Regions from separate parts of the Streptomonospora wellingtoniae genome, predicted to be linked through region 2. Evidence: riboswitches for the same ligand, from Rfam matches in the RefSeq annotation. Region 2 holds a riboswitch; the other holds the start of a gene.
The links. A riboswitch is a leader RNA that binds a small molecule or an ion and turns the genes downstream of it on or off. The one in region 2 is predicted to bind thiamine pyrophosphate.
Positions count from the first base shown of each region.

Region 1: linked by a shared signal. The riboswitch ahead of RM446_RS09690 (ECF transporter S component) and the one ahead of thiO (glycine oxidase ThiO) in region 2 are both predicted to bind thiamine pyrophosphate.

Region 1 is NZ_JAVREK010000008.1:39,748-50,718, reverse strand. Features, by position in the region: gene RM446_RS09715 (serine/threonine protein kinase) at 1-485, opposite strand, end outside; gene RM446_RS09710 (YbaK/EbsC family protein) at 893-1,429, opposite strand; gene RM446_RS09705 (enoyl-CoA hydratase/isomerase family protein) at 1,590-2,390, opposite strand; gene RM446_RS09700 (energy-coupling factor transporter transmembrane component T family protein) at 2,573-3,487, opposite strand; gene RM446_RS09695 (ABC transporter ATP-binding protein) at 3,484-5,238, opposite strand; gene RM446_RS09690 (ECF transporter S component) at 5,235-5,864, opposite strand; TPP riboswitch at 5,963-6,070, opposite strand; gene RM446_RS09685 (FAD-dependent monooxygenase) at 6,128-7,915, opposite strand; gene RM446_RS09680 (HAD family hydrolase) at 7,912-8,595, opposite strand; gene RM446_RS09675 (ScbA/BarX family gamma-butyrolactone biosynthesis protein) at 8,586-9,638, opposite strand; gene RM446_RS09670 (AfsR/SARP family transcriptional regulator) at 10,199-10,971, shown strand, end outside.
Region 2 is NZ_JAVREK010000002.1:276,890-287,860, reverse strand. Features, by position in the region: gene RM446_RS03075 (GNAT family N-acetyltransferase) at 251-796, shown strand; gene metF (methylenetetrahydrofolate reductase [NAD(P)H]) at 714-1,667, opposite strand; gene RM446_RS03065 (polyprenyl synthetase family protein) at 1,883-2,953, shown strand; gene RM446_RS03060 (DUF418 domain-containing protein) at 3,167-4,456, shown strand; gene RM446_RS03055 (NAD(P)H-binding protein) at 4,548-5,426, shown strand; gene RM446_RS03050 (long-chain fatty acid--CoA ligase) at 5,451-7,076, opposite strand; gene thiE (thiamine phosphate synthase) at 7,264-7,914, opposite strand; gene RM446_RS03040 (Rv2175c family DNA-binding protein) at 8,028-8,387, opposite strand; partial or broken gene RM446_RS24890 (IS982 family transposase) at 8,504-8,868, opposite strand; TPP riboswitch at 8,947-9,060, shown strand; gene thiO (glycine oxidase ThiO) at 9,057-10,283, shown strand; gene thiS (sulfur carrier protein ThiS) at 10,274-10,474, shown strand; gene RM446_RS03020 (thiazole synthase) at 10,578-10,971, shown strand, end outside.

The DNA of each region.
Region 1 (10,971 bases), on a different contig from region 2:
CCGAAGTCGATGACGATCGGCTCGCCGTTGGAGATGATGACATTGCCGGGCTTGAGGTCGCGGTGGATGACGTCGGCCGCGTGGATGTCGCCGATCGCGCGCGCCAGGCCCGTCACGAAGCGGCTCAGCGCCCTGCCGCGAAGCGGGCCGTGGTCGGTGACCGTGGAGTCGAGCGTGGGGCCCGGGATGTACTCGGTGACGACCCAGGGAAGCTCGGCGTCGGTGTCGGCGTCGATGACCTCGGCGACGTTGGCGCTGTGCACCCGCCGCATGGTGGCCACCTCGCGTGCGAGGCGGGCGCGGGCGATGTGGTCGCCGGCGACCTCCGAGCGCAGCACCTTGATCGCGACGAGCCGGTCCTCGCGGGGGTCGATGGCTTGGTACACGACGCCCATGCCGCCCTGGCCGATCCGGCGGCGGATCCGGTAAGGGCCGACGCGTTCCGGCAGCTCCTCGCCCTCGGGGAAACCTGCCGACATTGCCATTACGAATTCATCCCCTCAACCTGGCACACCACGACTTCTAGCCTATCCGCTGGAGATGGCAGGGCCAGAGGCCGCAAACTGCGGCCGACGGCCGGTCCGCTACCGCTCTCGCTGCAGCGACCACGTCCTTCGGCGCCGCGGCGGAACGGACCGGTCCGCGGGCGGTTCCCCGAGGTAGACCAGCCGGGCCGCCAGGTCGCGGAAAGGCCTCGGCGGCGACCGGGCCACGTGCGGGCCCGCCTCCAAGCGACCCCATGAGTATGACGCACGTTTCAGGGGTGTGGTTCCGCCCCGCGGCGACACCCGACGGGGCGCGGCACGGCGCTTCCGGCCCGCAGCGCGGGGTCCGCGCCGCGGCGGCGTGGCCGGCGCGCGGCACCACGGCCCGAGGGGACCGCGCGGCCCGGTCAATCGGTGCGCACACCCAGGCCCGAGATCGCCTCGGCGCCGGGGAGCTCGGCGAGGTCGGCGCCGGGAAGCACGAGCTTGGAGGACCGCAGCCCACTGCCCACGACCACGTGGCCGGCCTCCAGCACGGCCTGGTCGACCAGAATCGGCCAACCTTCCGGCAGCCCCACGGGGGTGATGCCGCCGTACTCCATACCGGTCGCGGCGACCACCTCGCCCTGCGGCGCGAATGAGGCCTTGCGCGCGCCCAGGTGGCGCCGGGCCGCGCCGTTGACGTCGGCGCGCGTGGTAGCCAGCACCATGCACGCTGCCATGCGCACCTGGCCCGCCCGCTTGGCGGCGATCACCACGCAGTTGGCCGACGCCTCCAGCGGGATACCGTAGGCGGCTGCGCACTCGTTGGTGTCGGCCAGGTCCGGGTCGATCGGCGCCGCCAGCACGCGCTCGGCCGGCGCCCAGGCTTCGAGCCGGGCGGCGACCGCCGGCGCCGTCAGGTCGGCGCGTTCCAGGGCCGGTTCGGTCTTCAGTCCCCACATGGGCTATCCGTCTCCCTCCGCGTTCGCGCGCGGCGTGCGTCGCCCGCGTCGCGCGCCCTGCCGTGTCTTCGGTCCCGCGCGGCGCCTCGCCGCCCCGCCCCGCCCGACCGGCGGACAGCGCGGCGGCCGACGTGCTCAGTCGCGCGCGAACCGGCTCGGGTCAGCGGCCCGAGAAGCGCGCCTTGCCGGGCCCCTCCTCGATGAAGCTGCGCATCCCGGCCTTCTGGTCCTCGGTGGCGAACAGGCCGGCGAAGTGCATGCGCTCGATCTCCAGCCCGGTGGCCAGATCGGTCTCCGACCCGCCGTCGACCGCCTGCTTGGCCGCGCGCAGCGCGAGCGCGGGGCCGTCGGCGTAGCTGGCGGCCATGGCGACGGCGTGGCCGTAGACGTCGGCCGCCGGCACCACCGCGTCGACCATGCCGATGGACAGGGCCTCCTCGGCGGCGACGTGGCGCCCGGTGAAGATGAGGTCCTTGGCGCGGGCAGGCCCGATCAGCCGCGGGAGGCGCTGCGTACCGCCCGCTCCGGGGATCACGCCGAGCCGGATCTCGGGCTGGCCCAGCCGGGCGTCCTCGGCGGCAACGCGGAAGTCGGCGCACAGCGCCAGCTCGCAGCCGCCGCCGAGCGCGAAGCCGGTGATCGCGGCGATCACCGGCTTCGGGATGCGCGCAACGGCGGTCAGGGAGTCCTGCAGCACCCGCGAGTGGTCCGCCATCTCGGCGAAGCCCATCTCGGACATCTCCTTGACGTCCGCACCGGCGGCGAAGACCCGCTCGCCGCCGTAGACGACCACCGCCCGCACGTCGTCGTCGGCGCTGACGCGCGCCGCGGCCGCACCCAACTCCCGCAGCACCCGGGCGTCGATCGCGTTCATCTTCGGCCGGTCCAGCCGGATCACGGCGACCGCCGGATCGCCTCCGTCGCGCTCCACCCGGACGAACTCGCCAACCGCCTCGTCCACCGTCGTCACCCCGGCCCTTCTGCCGTCGACTACCCGCCTCGGCCCGGCGCCCGGGCCGCTCCGCCCGGCGTCCGCGCCCGACCGTCCGGCGCTCGCGCCTCAATACCTACCACTGCCCCGAGCCGCCCTCCGCATCCGCCGGCGCCTGCGGTCCCGCGCTTGCGGCGCGGCGCCCGCCGGTGTCAGAAGGTCAGCGGCGCCCAGGTGCCGACGGCGGCCGAGACCGCGTGGGCGCCACCGAGCACGGCGGCCGCCGAGGCGACGAGGGCGGTGTCCCGCGCGCGCCAGGCGCTCAGGCGGGCGTGGCTGCGCGGGCCGCCGGCGAACCCGCGCGCGTCCATCGCCATGGCGAGCAGGATCCCGGTCCGGATCGAGCGCACGAGCAGGGCGAAGGCCTTTCCCGCGAAGATCGCGGCCGCCCGTGCCGGGTTGCCTCCGGCGTCCAGGCCGCGGGCGCGGCGCGCCCGGCCCAACGTGCGCCACTGCTCGAACAGCAACGGCACCAGGCGCAGCGCGGCGAGGACGGCGATCGCCGGTCGCTCGGGCATCCGCAGGCGCTGGACCAGCGAGTCGGCCATGTCGGTGGGGTCGCTGGTGACGGCCGCGAGCAGGCTCGGCAGGGCGATCGCCAGCAGCCGCACCGCCGCGCCGAGCGCCGCGACCGGCCCCTCCTCGCCGAAGACCAGGTTGACGAACCCGATCGAGGCGCCCATCAGCACGAGGGGGCCACCCAACGCGAGCATCCGCGCCCGGTCCAGCCCCGCGAACGGCAGGAGGGCCAGGCCGGCGGCCAGCACGATCCCGGAGGTCACCGGGTCCACGACGGGGATCAGCCCCGCGGTGACGAGCACGGCCGCCATCAGCTTGCCCGCGGGATCGGCCCGCGGGAGCCAGGCCCTCCGCGGGAGGCCGCCGGAGCGGGAGTCGGGGGCGCCGTGGTCGTCCTCGGTCTCCGGCGGCCGGTCGGCGGCGGACCCGTCGTGCGGCCCGCCGCCGGGCTGGCGCCCGCGCGGCGGCGCGTCGACCTCCGCGGCGCGGCGCCGGCGAGCGGGCGCTCCCACGGGGCCGGCGCCCCGGGGTGCGCCGGCGGTGCTCATCCGCGCCTCCTTCCGCTCCGCTCTGACCGGCTTCGGCACGGCGCTCCTCCGCGCCCGCCGCCCGTCTCAGAGGTGCGGTCGTCTGCGGTGCCCGGCCCTCCCGGCCGGCTGCCCCGATCGCCGCCCGATCCCCCGTCCGCCCCGTCGGAGCCTGCGCTCCGCTCTCCGGCGGCGAGGGCGGCCCCGGCACGCGTCCGGGCGGCGGGCGCAACGGCGTACCCGCCCTTCAACCCGACCTCGACGTCGGCGAAGCGGTCCAGCAGCACCGGGTCGTGGGTGGCGGCCACGACCGCGCGACCGTCGGATCGCAGCTCGGCCAGCAGCTCTACGAGGTCCGCCCAGGTGCGGGTGTCCTGCCCGAACGTCGGCTCGTCCAGCAGCAGCACGTCAGGCGCGTGGGATGCGCCGGAGCTCAGCGCCGTCGCCACCGACAACCGCCGCTTCTCCCCACCGGAGAGGGTGAAGGGGTGCACCTCGGCCAGGCCCGTCAGCCGCAGGCGCCCCAGCAGCTCGTCCACGCGCCGCTGCGTAGCGCGGGGCCCCAGTCCGGCGCGGCGGGGGGCGAAGGCGAGTTCGTCGCGGACGCGGCCGGTCACGAACTGGTCCTCGGCGTGCTGGAACACCGTCCCGACATGGCGGGCGAGGCGCCGGGCCGGCCACGACGCCAGCGGTCGGGTGCTGGTCTCGGCCAAGCGCCCGCGGGGCACGACCGTTCCACCCCGGGGCGCGTCGAGCCCGGCCAGCAGGCCCAGCAGGGTGGACTTGCCCGCTCCGTTCGGGCCGGTGAGGGCGGTCGCGACGCCCGCATGCACCGCGGCGTCCACGCCGTGCAGCACCTCGGCGCCCGGCGCGCCCAGAGGGCCGGCGCCGCCGGGGGCCCGCGCGGTGCAGTCCGCCGCCTCAATCACCGCCGGGCCCGGCCGAGCGGTTGGGCGGACACGGGGGCGCGGCTCGCGTCCGGGAACCCACACGCCCTGCGCGGCGAGCGCTGCCCCCTGGTCGGCGAAGACGGCGGAGGGGGCGCCGTCGGCGATCACCCCTCCGCCCGGCTCGACCACGACGACCCGGTCGACGAGGGCCGCCACCGCCTCCCCGGCCTCGCCTGCGGACGCCCCGCCGACGGCCTCCGCCACGCGGTGCTCCACGAGCACCATGGTCGCCTCGGCACTGCGCAGCAGGTGCCCGAGCACGCGCCGTACCCGCTCGGCGCCGCCGCGGTCGAGGTTGGCGGTGGGCTCGTCCAGCAGCAGCAGGCGCGGCCGCATCGCCAGAGCCCCGGCCAGCACGAGGCGCTGCTTCTCCCCGCCGGACAGGGCCGCGGTGGGCCGGTCCAGGCCGTAACCGAAGCCGACCTCCTCCAGTGCGGAGCGAACCCGCGCCCAGATCTCCGCGCGCTCCACACCGAGGTTCTCCGGGCCGAACGCGACGTCGTCGCCGGAGCGGGCCATGACCAACTGCGTCTCGGGATCCTGGCTGACGAGCGCCACCGAGCCGCGCGCGGCGCCGGCGGGGCCGCCGTCGACGAGCAGCCGCCCCTCCTCGTCGCCTGAGACGGCGCCGGAGTCGCCGGTCAGCCCGGCCATCGCGTGCAGCAGCGTACTCTTTCCCGCACCGGAGGCGCCGAGCAGCAGCACCCGCTCGCCCGGCTCGACGACGAGGTCGACACCGCGCAGGGACCATCCGCTGCGGCCCGAGTGGCGCCACCCCCAGCCGGCTAGGGCGACGCGGGCGCCGCCGCGGCCGGCACTCATCCGCGCGCCGAGGGGAACGCGGAGAGCGCGCCGGCCCTGGCCAGGGCCGATGTGAGCAGGCGGGAGCCGGCACCGCCGATGACCGCGGCGCTGATCACGACGAGCACGCCGTAGGTGAGCTGGAAGGACAGCGGCCAGGTGAAGTAGTAGCGGACGTTGTCCCATACGGCGGGCGCGACTCCGGCGGCCGCGCCGGCGAGCATCGAGATCGCCATGCTCCAGCGGCGGTACCGGCCGGCGGCGAAGACCAGTTCGGGCAGCAGGCCCTGGACGAAGCCGGCCAGTGCGACCTCGACACCCCAGGGCGTGCCGAGCACCATGGACACGAACGCGGCCGCGGTGGAGGTCAGCACCGCGGCGCCGGGCTTGCGGACGACGAGCGCCCCCAGGACTCCGGGCAGCAGCCACATGCCGTAGATGACCGCCTGGGCGGGCGGGAAGAATGCGAACAGCGGACCGGAGACCTGCCACAGCAGGCTCCACGCCCAGAAGATCACGCCGACGGCCACGCCCAGCACAGCGGGGACGACGATGTCGACGGTGCGGTAGCGCGGCCTCGCCGTGGCGGCGGCGCCGACGGCCGGCCCCGGGTCGGTGTCGCCGGTCGGCGGCTTCTGATCACGCACAAGACGTCCCTTCGCAGGCGGAAGCGAGGAGACCAGGCCGAGAGTGCCGACCGGACGACGGGCGCCCGCGCACTGGGGCGCGCGGCCGCGCCGAACCGGCGGACGGGTTCACGACTCCCTGCGCTGGCATTACCCAGATCAGGTGTGTGAGGGTCTGCGGTCGCGGACCGCACTCTCAGCGCCGAAGCGCTCCCCTGTCGGTTTCACCTCCATTATGGGGACCTACGCACGCCGAAGGTCAAGGCGGGCATCGGACGCGCAGGTCACAGGACGCGACGACGCCGCGCCACGCGGCGGGGCCGGGCCCGCCTGCCCGGCCCCTTCCCCTCCTGTGCCGCCCGCGGTCGGGTTTCGGCGTCGGCCGCGGGAGCGGCGCGCTCCCGGTGGGCCGCAGTGGGGGCGTCGTCGGTGGGCAGAGCGGCATCGGCGAGCAAAGTCTGCAGGTTCGCCGCGAGGGCTCCCACCACGGCGTCGGGGCGGATGTAGGTCAGCGCAGCACCGCCGCGGCCGCTGGGGAAGACCCCGTCGAGGTCGACGGCGACGGGCAACTCCGAGGGGGAGGTGCCGCCCGGCGACCCGTCGGGCAGCATCCGCAGGACCCCGACCTGGGCGGGAAGTGCGGCGCGGGCCGAGCGGGCGGTCGCCTCGACCTCCGCGGGCGTCCCGGAGACCACCACGAGGTGCCGGCCTCGGGCCGACTGCTCTGCGACGGTGCTCTGTTCGGGCCCGGCGGGCCTCCCCCCGCCGGGGCCGCCCGCTCCGGCTCCCCCGGTCGCGGTCGCGCCGTCCGCGCCCTCCTGCACCGCCGCTTGCATGAGCAGGCGCCCGTCGGCCGCGCGGCGGCCCGGCCGCATGCGCCCCCCGGCGCCCGCAGCGCTGCCGGAGACCGCCGGGCTGGCGCTGTGGTCGTTGTCGAGCTGGGCCAGTTCCGGGACGAAGCGGCGTTCCAGGACGCGGGCCGCCGAGAGCGCGCCCATCACGCGGTCACGCAGCGCACGCGCCGCCGGCGAGCGCAGCAGCCAGATGCGGGTCTGGCGGTCGGCGTTGCGCACCGCCCGGGCCGAAGCGGGGCGGCGCTCCGCGGCATAGCTCTCCAGCAGGCGTTCGGGCGCACCGTGCAGCACGGCGGCCAGCTTCCAGCCGATGTCGTAGCCGTCCTGCACCCCGGTGTTCAGGCCTTGCCCTCCGGCCGGGCTGTGCACGTGCGCGGCGTCGCCGGCCAGGAACACCCGGCCGCTGCGGAACCGCTCGGCCAACCGGGCGTGGACGCGGAATCGGCTCGTCCACCACGTCCGCTCCAGGCGCATGCGGCCGTGGCCACGTTCGTCCAGCAGCCGCTGCAGCAGGCCGGTGTCCGGCGCGGCCGTGCCGTGTCCGGGCACGGTGTCGAAGAAGACGCGGTGCCCGCCTCCGGGCAGCGGCACGACGACCAGCACCCCGTCGGGTCCCAGGTGGTACTGCGCCTGGTCCTCGGGCGGGTCGCCGGAGACGATGCCGTCGCCCAGGAGGAAGTCGCGGTCGTAGGTGTCCCCTTCGAAGGCGATGCCCAGCGACTCGCGGATCCTGCTGCGGCCGCCGTCGGCCGCGATCACCCATTCTGCCGTGATCTCGTCGGGGGCCGGCGTCTCGACCCGCACTACGGCGCTGCGGTCGGTGGTCCGGCACTCCGCGGCCGCGACCCCCCATTCGACCTCGCCGCCCAGCTCCCGCAGGCGGTCGTAGAGCGCGCGCTCGGTCACCGGCTGGGGTACACACAGCGGGCGGGGGAAGGCCGTGCCGCGGAGCGCCCCGAAGCCGATGCGGGCGATGCGGCGGCCCTTGGACCAGTAGCCCGCCGAAGCGAGGGGTAGCGACTCGGCGAGGACCGCGTCGGCGGCCCCGATGCGGCGGAGCGCCTCCAGCGCGCCGCTCCACAGCACGATGGCCTTGGGCTCGTCGGAGGGCCCGGCGCGCCGGTCGACCACGCGGCAGTCCACGCCGTTGAGCAGCAGGGTGCAGGCGGACGCCAGGCCGGTCGGCCCGGCGCCGACGATGAGTACGGATGTCGTCATCGCTGATCTCCCGGAGCGGGTGCCAGGGCCGCGCGGATGCCCGCTACGGCCTGGGGGGTCGATGTGAAGTGCACTGTCGCGATCCCGAGCTCGCGGGCGACGGCGAGGTTGGCTTCGACGTCGTCCACGAACAGGCACCGGCCCGGGTGTGTCCCGAGTGCCTGGAGCGTGCGGTGGTAGATCTCCGGGGCGGGTTTGCGGACCCCCTCGTGTGCGGAGTTGACGACCACCTCGAACAGCTCGTCGACGGGGATCGTCGCGCGCCAGTGCCGCTCCCATTCCACGACGTTGTTGGTGAGCAGGGCCAAGCGGACCCGCCCCTTGAGGGTGCGCAGGAACGAGACGAACTCGCGGTTGCCCGTGCGCCCTGCGAACCACAGGTCGCCGAACGGGACGTCGTCCGGAAAGGGCGGGGCGCCGGGCGGCAGCTCCGCCGCCACCCGCGCCACCATCTCCCGCTCGGTGATTTCGCCGACCTCCAGCGCGGCCATGGGCGAGTGCCCGTAGCGGGCGGTCGCGGCGGCGAACGCCGCGGCGATGTCCTCGAACGGGATACCCACCTTGTCGGCCAGGGCCGTATAGGTCTCGGCCAGCGGGTTGGTGAGGACACCGCCGTAGTCGCAGATCACGGCTTCGATGCCGGGACGGTCCCCGGGCGCGTCCGGCGGGCTCACACCCATTGGGCCACCACCAGGTCGAAGCGGCTGCGGCCCACGCCGGCCTGGACGGCCTCCACCCGCACGGGCACCACGGGGACGCCCAGCCGGGCGTCGCGCTTCAGCTCTCCTGCGTCGGCCTCCAGACCGCACACCAGATCGGTCTCGACGAACCCCGTGAACTCCGCGGAGACGCCGACCGGGACCAGCGAGGCGGGCGTGACGCCGTGCAGCCTCGACACCGTGGCGACCGCCGCCTGCCGCGCCGCCTCGATGAGGAGGTTGCCGGGGATGTGGTCGAGCGGGTGGTCGAACAGGTGGGGGTGGCTGAAGTCTGCCTTGACCGCGCTCCTGCTCGTACGCTCCGAGGTGATGACGGGGTCGGTGACGACGACGTTGCGCGGGTCGAGCCGGCCCACCGCCCCGGGGGCGGCCGCCGTCAGATCGGGGACCACGGCCCCTTCCACATCCAGTTCGGCCCGCGCGCGCTTGCGCAGCACCTCGTATGAGCGCTGGGACAGGAACGTCAGCGCCCCCGTGGCCCGCAGGGCGTCGACGCCGTCGAGCGTCGCCTCGCTGGCGAAGTCGTAGCCCAGCAGGCGGCCGCGGCGGTTGGTGTTGGCTTCGGTCTGCGCGCGCATCACGATCCTGGCGGGCAGGTCGCCGATGCGGCAGGCGTCGAGGTCGGTGATCCCCACGCTCATGCGGCCCATGATGAAGGCCTGATCGAAGGGGACGTCGTAGTGGCGGTGCGCCACGACGACGCCCGTCTGCCGGAAGGCCTCGACGACCAGCGGGAAGTCGTACAGCTCGCGCCGTTCCCCCATGACGTGGCCCCGCGGAAGCTGCCCGGCGACGTCGAAGACGCCCGGCGATACCTCGCGGGAATCTGTGACGAACACCTCAGCCACCGATTTCCGGTGCACGAGTGCGCGCGGAAGCGTCGAGTCGAAGGCCAACTCGGGAAGGTCGGCCGCAAGCAGCGCCGACGTCTCCTCACGTACGGTTTCGCGGTCCCCGATCAGCCCGAGGCCCGTTCCATTGTGAACCAGCGGGGAGGTAGTCATTTCGCCCCCAATTCTCAGCGTGTCGCCCCACTACTACTTCTTGCGGACTCCCCGGAAACACCGTCCGCCTGGTCGCGACAGACCGGGCGAGCCGTGGCCAGTATTCAGAAGTCGACGTGAAGGCGACATGGAAGCCGAGCTGAATGTGAAATCGGTTCGGATTCCGCCGCGACCTCCGGACGGACACCGAACCCCACGAAATCCCGTGACCATCACCCTATGAATTCCCCCGGATACGCACGGCTCGACCCCCTGGCCGAATGTGGCCGTTTCGGAAGCGTCTCGCGAACATTGGGGCCACCCGCCTTCACGAATGCCCGGGGGCCGGGGGGTAGAGTTCGGATTCAACACGCATGCGCAGGTCACTCTGACCTCGTGACCCCGCATGCCATTCGCGAACCGCGATTGGATATCAGCCGGATGCCGGCGCAACAGGCCGTTAACAAAACGGCGCACACCCCTCTGCCAGCACCTGAGTCCGCCACGCGGATCGAATCCTGGGATCAACCGGCTCCTCGGCGTTTTTTTGCAGTACCCCGCCTCTACCAGGAGATATCCCGATGCCGAACCCGTCGCCCGCGACCACACCCGTGCTGGAAATCCTCGGACGCCTGCAGGTCAGAAGCCGTGAGGGGCATATCGACCTGGGGCCGCCCCGCCAGCAGTCGGTGTTCGCGATCATTGCACTGTTCATTGACGAGCCTGTGGCGACCGACAAGATCATCGAATGCGTGTGGGCGGGCAGCCCTCCTGCATACGCGGCCAATCTGGTGCACAAATACATCTCCGGACTGCGCCGGATTCTGGCCGACTCCCGACCGGCCTGGCCGCTGAACATCGAACGCGACGCCGACGGCTACACCCTTCGCGCCGGCGGCCGGCGCGACGTCGATCTGTTCCGCGAGCTCGTCGACGGGGCGCGCGACGCGCGCGAGCAGGGCCGGGTCTCCGACGCCTCCGCGCTGCTGAGCCGGGCGCTGCACCTGTGGCGCGGCGAGCTGCTCAGCGGGATCGACGCCCAAGTCGTCGAGGACGAGCGCCGCCTGGTGGCCGACCAGCGCCTGAGCGCCGTGCTGGAGTACACCGAACTGCGCCTGGAGTTGGGCGACCCGGGCGACGCCGTCGGCCTGCTGGAGAGGGAGCTGCGCGACCACCGGTTCGACGAGCGCCTGCACCGGCTGCGGATCCTCGCCCTGCACGGCTCGGGGCGCACCGCCGCGGCGGTGGCCGCATTCCGCGAGCTGGAGTCCACCCTGCGCGACGAGCTCGGCGTCGGCCCCGGACCGGAGTCCCTGGAGGCCTACGAGCGCATCCGCAACGGAACCGGCCCGTC
Region 2 (10,971 bases):
CCCGCGGGCCCAACCGGACGGGCGGGCCGCGAGCACAGCATGTACGTAGCTTCCGAACGACCCGGCAGGGCCTCATCCGCGACCCCAGTCGAACAGAAGTACGAACAAGACCAGTTAAGCGCACCCCGGCGGCCTCCGTCAACAGCGCCGCGCGCGGACGCCGGTCGTCTACCGTGGCCCTGTGCGCACCACCGAGATCGAGTTGTGGGAGCTGGCCGCCCCGGCCTTCCTGCACGCTCTGCCGGCCCTGATGGAGATCTACACGGCCGCGATGGAGCCTCCCCGCGAGCAGCTCGCCGGGCGCCGCTCCATCATGCGCGAGCACGCCCGCTATCCCCGCTTCCGCTCGGTGATCGCGCTGCCGCGGGAGGGCGGGGGCGCGGCCGGATTCGCCTACGGGTTCCGCGGCGGCAGCGGGCAGTGGTGGCACGACATCGTCGCCGCCGAACTGCGCGAGCGCGACCCCGGCGCCGAGCGGCGCTGGTTCGCCGACTCCTTCGAGGTCGCCGAGCTGCACGTGCTGCCCGCCTACCAGGGGCGCGGCATCGGGCGCAGCCTGCTGGAAACACTGACGGCGGCGCGCAGGGAGCGCACCGCCGTCCTGTCGACACCGGCCGGCCCCACGGCCGCCCGGGGCCTCTACCGCTCGCGCGGTTTCGTCGACGTACTACCGGAGTTCCACTTCCCCGGCAGCCCTCACCGGCCCTTCACGATCATGGCCGCGCCCCTGCCATTGCCGGGAGGCGGTCGGCGGCGACCTGCTCGTAGATCTCCCGTGTGGCAGTGGACTGGTTGAACGTGATGAAGTGGATGCCGGGGGCGCCCTCGTCCAGCAGCCGCTCGCACATGCGCTGCGCCTGCTCGATGCCCAGCTTGCGCACCGACTCGGGGTCGTCGGCGACCTTGTCGAACTCCTCGGCGAGGTGGCGCGGGAACGGCGCGCCGGAGAGCTGCTCGGACATCCCGATCGTGGAGTGCTTCACCACCGGCATGATCTCGGGGATGATCGGGGTGTCGCAGCCCGCGGCCGCCACCCGGTCGCGCAGCCGCAGGTAGTCCTCGGCGTCGAAGAACATCTGGGTGATGGCGTAGTCGGCGCCCGCGCGGCACTTCTGCACGAGGTACTTCGTGTCGGACTCGATGTCGGGCGAGCGGGGGTGCTTGTAGGGGAAGGCGGCGACGCCGACGCTGAAGTCGCCGGTCTCCTTGAGCAGCCTGACCAGATCCTCCGCGTACTCCAGCCCCTCGGGGTGCTTGACCCACTCGCCGAGCGGGTCGCCCGGGGGGTCGCCGCGCAGCGCGAGGAGGTTGTTCACGCCAACGCCGGCGAAGCGGCCGATGAGGTGGCGCAGCTCGCGCACGGAGTGGTTCACGGCCGTCATGTGGGCGACGGGCAGCAGTGTCGTGTCGGTGGCGACCTGCTCGGTGATCTCGACGGTGAGATCACGTGTACCGCCGCCGGCGCCGTACGTCACCGAGATGAACGACGGCTGCAGCGCCTCGATCTGGCGGATCACCCGCCAGAGTTTGCGCAGTCCTTCCTCGGTCTTCGGCGGGAAGAACTCGAATGAGAATGTCGGTTCGCCGGCCTTGAGCAGTTCGCGGATGTCGCGCGGCCGCGACGCTGCGGCCGGCGCGCTCCCGTTGCGTGTCGATGACCCAACCATGCAGTCCACCTTAGGCGAAGCCCTGCGCCGCGCCGGGAAGGTGGGTACCCACTACCCGCTCCACCTGCGCGAACACCTGCAGAAACGCCTCGGGGTGCCACGCGGCGGCGGCCGTGTACCGGCCGGCGGCCCCGCCCCTCCGGCGTCGCCGCGACGCGACGCGCGGACCCGCCCGTCAGGCAAGACACGCCATACCAACCGATAATGTGCAGCCCATGACCTTCTCCGCCGCCTCTCCGGTCTCCTTCGTGCGCACGGCCGTCGACGACGAGATCGCCCGGTTCGTCGCCCGGCGGCGCGCCCAGCTGCTGGAGATCGGCTCCGAGCTGAGGCCGGCCGTCGACGCGCTGGAGGCCATGCTCGCCGGGGGCAAGCGGCTTCGGCCGGCGTTCTGCTACTGGGGTTGGCGCGGTGCGGGCGGCGCTGACGTGCCGGGCATCCACGCCGCCGCGGCGTCGCTGGAGTTCCTGCAGGCCTGCGCGCTCATCCACGACGACGTGATCGACAACAGCGACACGCGGCGCGGCCTGCCCGCCACCCACAAGCGCCTGGAGGAGCTGCACGAGCGCTCAGGCTGGAGCGGGTCGGCCGCGGACTTCGGCCGCGGCGCGGCGATCCTCATCGGCGACCTGTGCCTGGCCTGGAGCGAGGACCTCTACCAGGCCAGCGGGCTGGAGCCGGAGGCGCTGCAGGCCGGGCGCACGCCCTTCGACGCGATGCGCACCGAGGTGATGGCCGGGCAGTACCTGGACATGCTGGAGCAGGTCCGCGGCGGCGGCGCCGTCGAGGCGACGCTGCGGGTCATGCACTACAAGGCCGCCAAGTACACGGTCGAGCGCCCACTGCACCTGGGCGCTGCGCTGGCGGGCCGCTACGAGGACCTCTCCCCCGTCTACACCGCCTACGGGCTACCGCTGGGCGTGGCATTCCAGTTGCGCGACGACATCCTGGGGGTCTTCGGCGACCCCGAGGAGACGGGCAAGCCGGCAGGCGACGACCTGCGCGAAGGCAAGCGCACGCTGATCGTGGCCGAGACGCTGGAGCGCGCGGGGGCGGCCGACCGCACCGAGTTCCTCCGGCTTCTGGGAGACCCCGGCCTGTCGACGGGGGCCGTGGAGTGGATGCGCGGTGCGGCCGAGGACTGCGGCGCGCTCGCGGCCTGCGAGCGCCGCATCGACGACTACGTCGAGCAGTCCGGAACGGCGCTGGAGAGCGGCCTGCTCGACGGCTCGGCGCGCTCGGCGCTGGCCGACCTCGTGGTCGCGGCCACCGCCCGCAAGCACTGACGGGCCCCGGCGCCGTGCGGGCCGCTGCGGCCCCGGAGGCGCGCGGCCCCGGGCCAACGGCCCGGTGCGGCGGTCCTCGCTGCCTCCGGGCCCCGCGCCTCACCCGGCGGCGGAGCAGCGTCCCTTTCGCCGACGGTCGCACCGGGACGCCGCTTCGTGCACGCTGAGGGGAAAGCACGTCCCGCGGCGCCGCCCGCGCTTGGAGGCACCATCGTGGACGCCACACCACCCCCCGCACGCGGCCCCCTGCGCCCGGCAGAACGCGCTCCGGCCCCGGATCTGGCCCGCGGGTTCATGCTCCTGCTGATCGCGCTGGCCAACACCCCTCTGTACCTCTACGGATCCCGGCAGTCGCCGCTGGGCGCCCACCCCGTCGACGGGACGGCGGCCGACCGCGCCGTGCAGTTCGTGATGATCCTGGCCGTGGACGGGCGCGTCTACCCGATGTTCGCGTGCCTGTTCGGCTACGGGCTGATGCGCATCTACGACCGCCAGCGCGAGGCCGGCGCCTCGCGGCGGGAAGCGGCCGCGGTGGTGCGCCGACGCAACCTGTGGTTGCTCGTGTTCGGATTCGTGCACGCCGCGCTGCTGTTCCTCGGCGACGTCCTGGCCGCCTACGGGCTGCTCGGGCTCGTCCTGGGCGGCCTGCTGCTGGGACGCGGCGAGCGCGCGATGCGGTGGACGGCGGCGGTCCTCGCCGGACTGGCGCTCGTGCTGTGGGTGTTCAGCGCGCTCGGCGCCGCCCTGGCGGCGCTCGCCCCGCCCGGCGCCGTCGGCGGGGGCGAGGCGGAAGCCGGCGTGTCCGGCATCCTGCGGTCCTCGTTCAGCGAGAAGGACTACCTCGCCTCCGTCGCGGACCGTCTGGCCGCCTGGGCGTTCATTGCGCCGCTCCAGGCCCTCGCACTGGTGATGCCCGCCATGATGGCGCTGGGCCTGGTGCTGGGCCGCCGCCGGGTGCTGGAGCGCCCCGACCGGTACTTCCGCCCGCTCGTCGCCACCGCCGCGGCGGGGATCGGTCTCGCCTGGGCGTCGGCCCTGCCCGAGGCGCTGGCCCATGTCGGCGCCGTTCCGGCGAGCGGCGCCGTCACCGCGGCGCTCAGCGGTGTGCGGCAGCTGAGCGGCGTGCTCGGAGGCGCGGGCTACGTGGCGCTGTTCGCGCTGGTCGGCCGCGCGGTGGGCCGCAGGGCGCACCGCGGACCGGGCACTGCCGCCGTCGTCGCGGTCGGCAAGCGCTCCCTGTCCTGCTACCTGGCCCAGTCGGTGCTGTGCGCGCCGCTGCTGGCGGCCTGGGGCCTGGGCCTCGGCGCGCACCTCGGCAGCGCGGCCACGGCCCTCTTCGCCGCCGGCGTGTGGCTGGCCACGCTGGTGGGCGCTTACGCACTGGAGCGGGCCGGTCGGCCCGGACCGGCCGAGGCGCTGCTGCGCCGGCTGAGCTACGGGCCCGCGGCCCGCAGCGGCGCCGACGGCGCGCAGGCCGGCCCGACCGGCGGTCCGACGCGCTGAGAGGCGCGCGAAAACCCGTGACCGCGGGCGTCCCGAACGCGCCCTCCCGGGGTCGGTGACCCCGCGCCCCGACTGTCGCAAAATGCCATCCATGGGGAAGTACGGGGACTACCAGGCATCGACGCACATGATCGGCATCACGGGCGCCACCGGCGCCCTCGGCCGACGGGTCGCCGAACGGCTCGCGCAGCGCGGCGCGTCCCAGCGGCTCATCGTCCGCGACCTCAACCGCGCACCGGATCTGCCCGGGGCGAGCGCGGCCATGGCCGCCTACGAGGACATCGACGCCTTCGAGCGCGCCGCCCGGGGCGTCGACACGCTGCTGCTGATCCCGGCCCCCGCCTCCGACGATCGCGTCGAGCGGCACCTCGGCGCAGTGGACGCGGCGCTCGCGGCGGGTGTCGGCCGCATCGTCTACGTGTCGTTCCTCTCCGCCGGGCCCGCCTCGGTCTGCGCCGCGGCCCGGGACCACTTCTACACCGAGGCCCGCATCCGCGCCTCGGGGGTGCGCCACACCTTCCTGCGGCCCGGCCTGTACCTGGACCTGCTGCCGTCCTGGGTGGACTCCGCCGGGCTCATCCGCGGGCCGGCCGGCCAGGGCCGCCTGGCGTGGGTCTCGCGCGAGGACGCGGCCGAGGCGGCGGTGGCCGTCCTCACCGGCGGTACCGGGCACGACGGCCGCACCTACGATCTCACCGGGCCCGAGGCGGTGGGGCTGGGCGAGACCGCGCGCCGGCTGTCGGCGCTGACCGGGCGCACCATCGCCTACGCGCCCGAGAGCGTGCCGACGGCCGGGGGCCGCCTGCGGGTGGGAGAGTCGTGGGCCGGAGGCGGCGCCTGCGCCGCGATCGCCGCAGGCGAGCTGGACGTGGTCTCGCCCTCCGTGCCCGAGCTGATCGGCCGGCGCGCCCAGTCAATCGAGGGCTACCTGCGCACCCGCCCCAGCGCGCTGCACCACGCACCGGTCTGACGCCCTGCGGCACCGCCGGGAGCGTCACTCGCGCGTGTCGACGACCTCAAGCCCGCCCGAGGCGTGCCTGGATCGCAGGGCCTTCTTGTCGAACTTGCCGACGCTGGTCTTGGGCACCTCCGCCACGAAGGTCCAGAACTCCGGAAGCTGCCAGCGCGCCATCTTCTCGGCGAGGAACTCCCGCAGCTCCGCTGCGCCGGCCTCCGCGCCGTCCCTGAGGACGACGGCGACCAGGGGGCGCTCGTCCCACCTGGGGTCGGGAACGGCCACGACGGCCGCCTCGGCGACGTCCGGATGGGCCATCACGGAGTTCTCCAGCTCGACCGAGGAGATCCACTCGCCGCCGGTCTTGATGACGTCCTTGGCGCGATCGGTGAGCCGCAGGAAGCCGTCCGGGGTCAAGGAGCCGACGTCGCCGGTGCGCAGCCAGCCGTCGTGGAACTTCTCCGGGTCCTCGCCGCCGTAGTAGGAGCCGGTCACCCAGGGCCCGCGCACCTCCAGCTCGCCGACGGAGACGCCGTCGTGCGGCACCGGCGCGCCGTCGGGGCCGATGAGCCGGCCCTGCACCGACGCGGGCAGGCGCCCTTGGCTGAGGCGGTAGGCGCGGCGCTCGCTTCCGGCGGCCTCGGCGGGCGGGCGGGCGAAGCTGCCCAGCGGGGAGGTCTCGGTCATGCCCCAGGCGTGCAGCACGGGCACTCCGTAGTGCTCCTCGAAGCGCTCCATGAGCGAGGGCGGGCAGGCCGATCCGCCCACCACGACGCTGTGCAGGCTGGACACGTCGCGCGGCGCCGACTCCAGCTCCTCGAGCAGCCCCTGCCAGATGGTGGGCACGGCCGCCGCGATGGTCGGGCGCTCGGCCTGGATCATGTCGGCCAGCGGGCCCGGCTGCAGGAAGCGGTCGGGCAGCAGCAGCGAGGCGCCCACCATGAGCGTGGCGAAGGGCACCCCCCAGCTCATGGCGTGGAACATGGGCACCACCGCCAGCGCGGTGTCGCCTTGGCCCACGGCCTTGCTGTCGGTCATGCACACCTGCATGGAGTGCAGGTACATCGACCGGTGGCTGTAGGCGACGCCCTTGGGATCCCCGGTCGTACCGGAGGTGTAGCACATCGCGGCGGCGTCGCGCTCGTCGATCTCGGGCCAGTCGAAGGTGTCGGGCCGGCCCGCCAGGAGGTCCTCGTAGGAGTGCACCTCCACGCCCTCGGCGGCGAGGCCGCCGGGCTCGCCGCCGGCGACGACCACGTGGCGCACGGTGCGCAGCCGCGGCAGGACCGGCGCGAACAGCGGCACGAGGGAGGAGTCCACGATGACGACGCGGTCCTCGGCGTGGTCGGCGATGTAGGCGACCTGGTCGGCGTGCAGCCGGATGTTGAGCGTGTGCAGCACCGCGCCCATGGCCGGGACGGCGAAGTAGGCCTCCAGGTGCTCCTGGTTGTTCCACTGGAAGGTGGCCACGCGCTCGTCGCCGGTGACCCCGAGTCCGCGCAGGGCGTGGGCGAGGCGGGCGGCGCGCGCGCCGACCTCGCCGAGGGTGGCGCGGCGGGGCTCCCCGCCGGTCCAGGTGACGACTCGGGCCCGGCTGTGCACCGAGGTTCCGTAGCGGACGAGGTCGCCGACGGACAGCGGAACGTCCTGCATGGTGCTGCGCATTCGCCCTCACCCTTCACGCAGTACGGACGTGACTCGTGTCACCGACGCTAGAAGGGGCGGAGCACGCGGGAAAGCATGCCGGACACATCGTTACCTGACGGTGTTAGGAGGGTTCGACCCGTGCGCGGCGATGCAGAGCCCTGAGGCAGGGCCCCTCGGGCGCAACCGCCGGTAGGCGCGGGAGTGCTCAGCCCGCGGCGGCGAGCCTGCGCGCGAACTCCGCCGCCGCGGCGCGCGGGTCGTCGGCCTCGGTGACGGCGCGCACGACGACCACGCGCCGGGCGCCGGCCGCGAGCACCCGGTCGAGGTTGGCCAGGTCGATGCCGCCGATGGCGAACCAGGGGCGCTGCGGCGCAGCCGCGGCGGTGCGCTCCACCAGCTCCAGCCCGGCAGCGGGCCGCCCCGGCTTGGTGGGCGTGGTCCAGGTCGGACCCACGCAGAAGTAGTCGACGCCCTCTTCCCGGTCGGAGGCGGCCGCCATCGCCGCGTCGCTGTTGGAGCGGCCGATCAGCGGCCCGGCGCCGACGACGGCACGCGCGTGCGGCACCGGCAGGTCCTCCTGGCCCAGGTGCAGAATGTCGGAGCCCGCGGCCAGGGCGATGTCGGCGCGGTCGTTGACCGACATCAGGGCGGCGTGGCGCTCGCAGGCGGCCCGCACGGTCTCCAGCGCGGCGAGCTCGCCGCGGGCCTCCAGGGACTTGTCGCGCAGCTGGACGATGTCGACGCCGCCGGCCAGCGCGGCGTCGAGGAACTCGGCGAGGTCGCCCCGGTCGGCGCGGGCGTCGGTGCAGAGGTAGAGGCGCGCCCGGTCCAGGCGCTCTCGCAGGCTCGCGTTCACCGGGCCAGGGTAGCCGCCGAAAGCCGGGCGCCCTCGCGCGCCCTCGCCCGCCGGGGACCGGCCGCCCCCGCGGGTGCCAACGCCCCGGGCGTGCGCGGATGCTCCTGCGGCCGTCAGAAGGCCATGGCCTGCGCGCGGCGGCGGACCTCGGTGCCGCGGTTCTCGCTCAGCGCCTCGATCGGCGCTCCCGGCAGCGTGTCGTCAGGGGTGAACATCCACTGCAGCGCCTCTTCGGTGCTGAATCCGGAGTCGGCCAGGACGGTGAGGGTGCCGGGCAACCCCTTGACGACGTCGCCGCGGGAGATGAACGCGGCCGGGACGCAGAGCTCGCCGCCGCGCCGCACGCCCAGCAGCTTGTGGTCGGCGATGAACTGCTTGACCCGGTTCGGGCTGACGTTCAGCTCCTTCGCCGCGTCCTTCAGTGTCATCCATTCACCGACGAGGGCGTCGATGTCGCTGTCGTTCTCGTTCACGCTGCCAATGTGCCACACCCGCTGCCGTGTCAAACGCCGCTGCGGCGGTGTATCGCTCTGGGCTTAGCCCGGCCTCCGCCGGGACGCCCCGCAGTGCCGGGACATCACATCTGGGTTCGCGAGGCGCCGCAGGGCACGGGAGTGCCGTCCACCAACCGCAGTTGTTCGTGCCGGGTCGGTATGGCCCGGGCCAGCCACATGGCGGCCGCGAACATCTGCGGGGCCAGGGTGCGCAGGCGCCGGTGGTACTCGGCCTGGTCGATCAGGCGCGGGAACAGGTGTCCGATGCGCTCGGGGGCGCGGCGCAGCCACCTGCGTTCGTCGTTGTAGCGCAGCAGTGCCTGGGCCACCGCGACGCAGACGAGTTCGGCGTCGGTGGGGCCGGTGGCCGCCCGCCGCGGGCACGCTGGGGCCGGGGTATGACGCAGTCGTCGAGATGGACGTAGAGTGCAGTGAGAAGGGCGTCTAGGTTTGTCTTCACACACTGATCTTGGCGCCCTTCGTCATGTCCTCGCTACGGTCACCGATTTCCCATCGACGATCTAGAATGGGTACGGACGAGAACACCCGCGGGAGCCGGGGCGGGACCCGGCTGAGAGGGAGGCTGGCGGCCTCCGACCGCATGAACCTGATCCGGGTCATTCCGGCGAAGGAAGTGGCAGCAGGACCGTGTGTGCAGCAACCGACCTCTCCTCCTCGCAGCGCACCGCCGACGTGGTCGTCGTCGGCGGCGGGCTCATCGGGCTGGCCACCGCCTGGCGGGCCGCCCGCGCCGGGCTGAGCGTGACCGTGGTGGCCGAGCCGGTCGAAGGCTCCGCTTCGACCGTGGCCGCCGGCATGCTCACCCCTGCCACCGAGGCCTCCTTCGGCGAGGAGGCGCTGATGCGCTTCGCCGTCCTCTCCCGCGACCGCTACCCCTCCTTCGTCGCCGAACTGGAGGAGGACAGCGGACTGGCGGCCGGCTACCGCGCCGAGGGCACCCTGCAGGTCGCCTTCGACTCCGACGACATGGCCCGGCTCGGCCACCTCGGCGAGCTGCGGGAGCGGCTGGGCCTGTCCACCGAGCGGCTCACCGGGCGCGAATGCCGCAGGCTGGAACCGATGCTGGCGCCGTCGGTGCGCGGCGGCTACCTGGCCTCCGACGACCACTCCGTCGACCCGCGCGCGCTGCTGGAGGCGATGCGGGCGGCCGCCGAGCGGCGGGGCGCCGTGGGCGTTCGCGACCGCGTGCGCCGACTGGTCCTCGACGGCGGCGGCCGCGCCCGCGGCGTCGTGCTCGACTCCGGCAACGAGGTCTCGGCCGGGCAGGTGGTGCTGGCCGCCGGGGTGGCCACCCCGGCGATCGCGGGAATCCCCGAGGGCGTGGTGCCGCCGCTGCGCCCGGTGAAGGGCCAGCTGCTGCGCCTGCGCACACCCGGGGGCGAGGACCCGATCGTCGCCCGCACCGTGCGCGGTCTGGTCAAGGGCTCACCCGTATACCTGGTGCCGCGCGGCTCCGGCGAGGTCGTGCTCGGCGCCACCCAGGAGGAGCAGGGCTTCGACACCCGTCTGACCGCCGGCGGCCTGTGGCAGGTGCTGCGCGACGCCCACGAGCTGGTGCCCGGCGTCAGCGAGCTGGAGGTCGCCGAGACCTGTGTGGGCCTGCGCCCGGGCTCGCCCGACAACGAACCGCTGCTGGGCCCCACCGCGGTCCCCGGCCTGCACCTGGCCGCCGGCCACTTCCGGCACGGTGTGCTGCTCGCCCCGGCCACCGGCGACGCCATGGCCGAGGCACTGACCACCGGCGCGCTCCCCGACTACGCGCGCCGGTTCGCCGCTGTCCGCGCCGCCGGCGGTCCCCCCGCCACCGCGGACGGCGGCCGCACAGAGGGAGGCGAGCAGGACCAGTGGATGTGATCATCAACGGCGAGCGCCGCGCGGTCCCACCCCGGACCACCGTGGCCGAGGTCGTGCGCTCGCTGACGCGCCAACCCGCCGGTGTCGCCGTCGCGCTCAACGACGAGGTCGTTCCCAAAGCGGGCTGGACCACCACCGAGGTCGGCGAGGACGACCGCGTCGACGTACTCACAGCTGTCCAAGGAGGCTGACGTGGCCCACACGCACACCCCGGCGAGCCCCGGGGCCGCCGGAGCTTCCGGCACCGGCCGCGAGGAGCGGCCGGACCACGGCGCGGAGGCCGGCGGGGACCCGCTGGTCATCGCCGGGCGCTCGTTCACCTCCCGGCTCATCACCGGGACCGGCGGCGCCCCGTCGCTGCGCATCCTGGAGGACGCCCTGGCCGCCTCGGGCACCGAGCTGACCACCGTCGCGCTGCGCCGGGTCTCCCCCGGCGCCGAAGGCACGGTGTGGGACGTCCTCCGCCGCAACGGCATCCGGGCGCTGCCCAACACGGCGGGCTGCTTCACCGCGGGCGACGCGCTGCGCACCGCCCGCCTGGCGCGCGAGGCGCTGGAGACCGACTGGGTCAAGCTGGAGGTCGTCGCCGACGACCGCACCCTGCTGCCTGACCCGGTCGAGCTGCTCGACGCGGCCGAGCGCCTGGTCGACGAGGGCTTCACGGTCCTGCCCTACACCAACGACGACC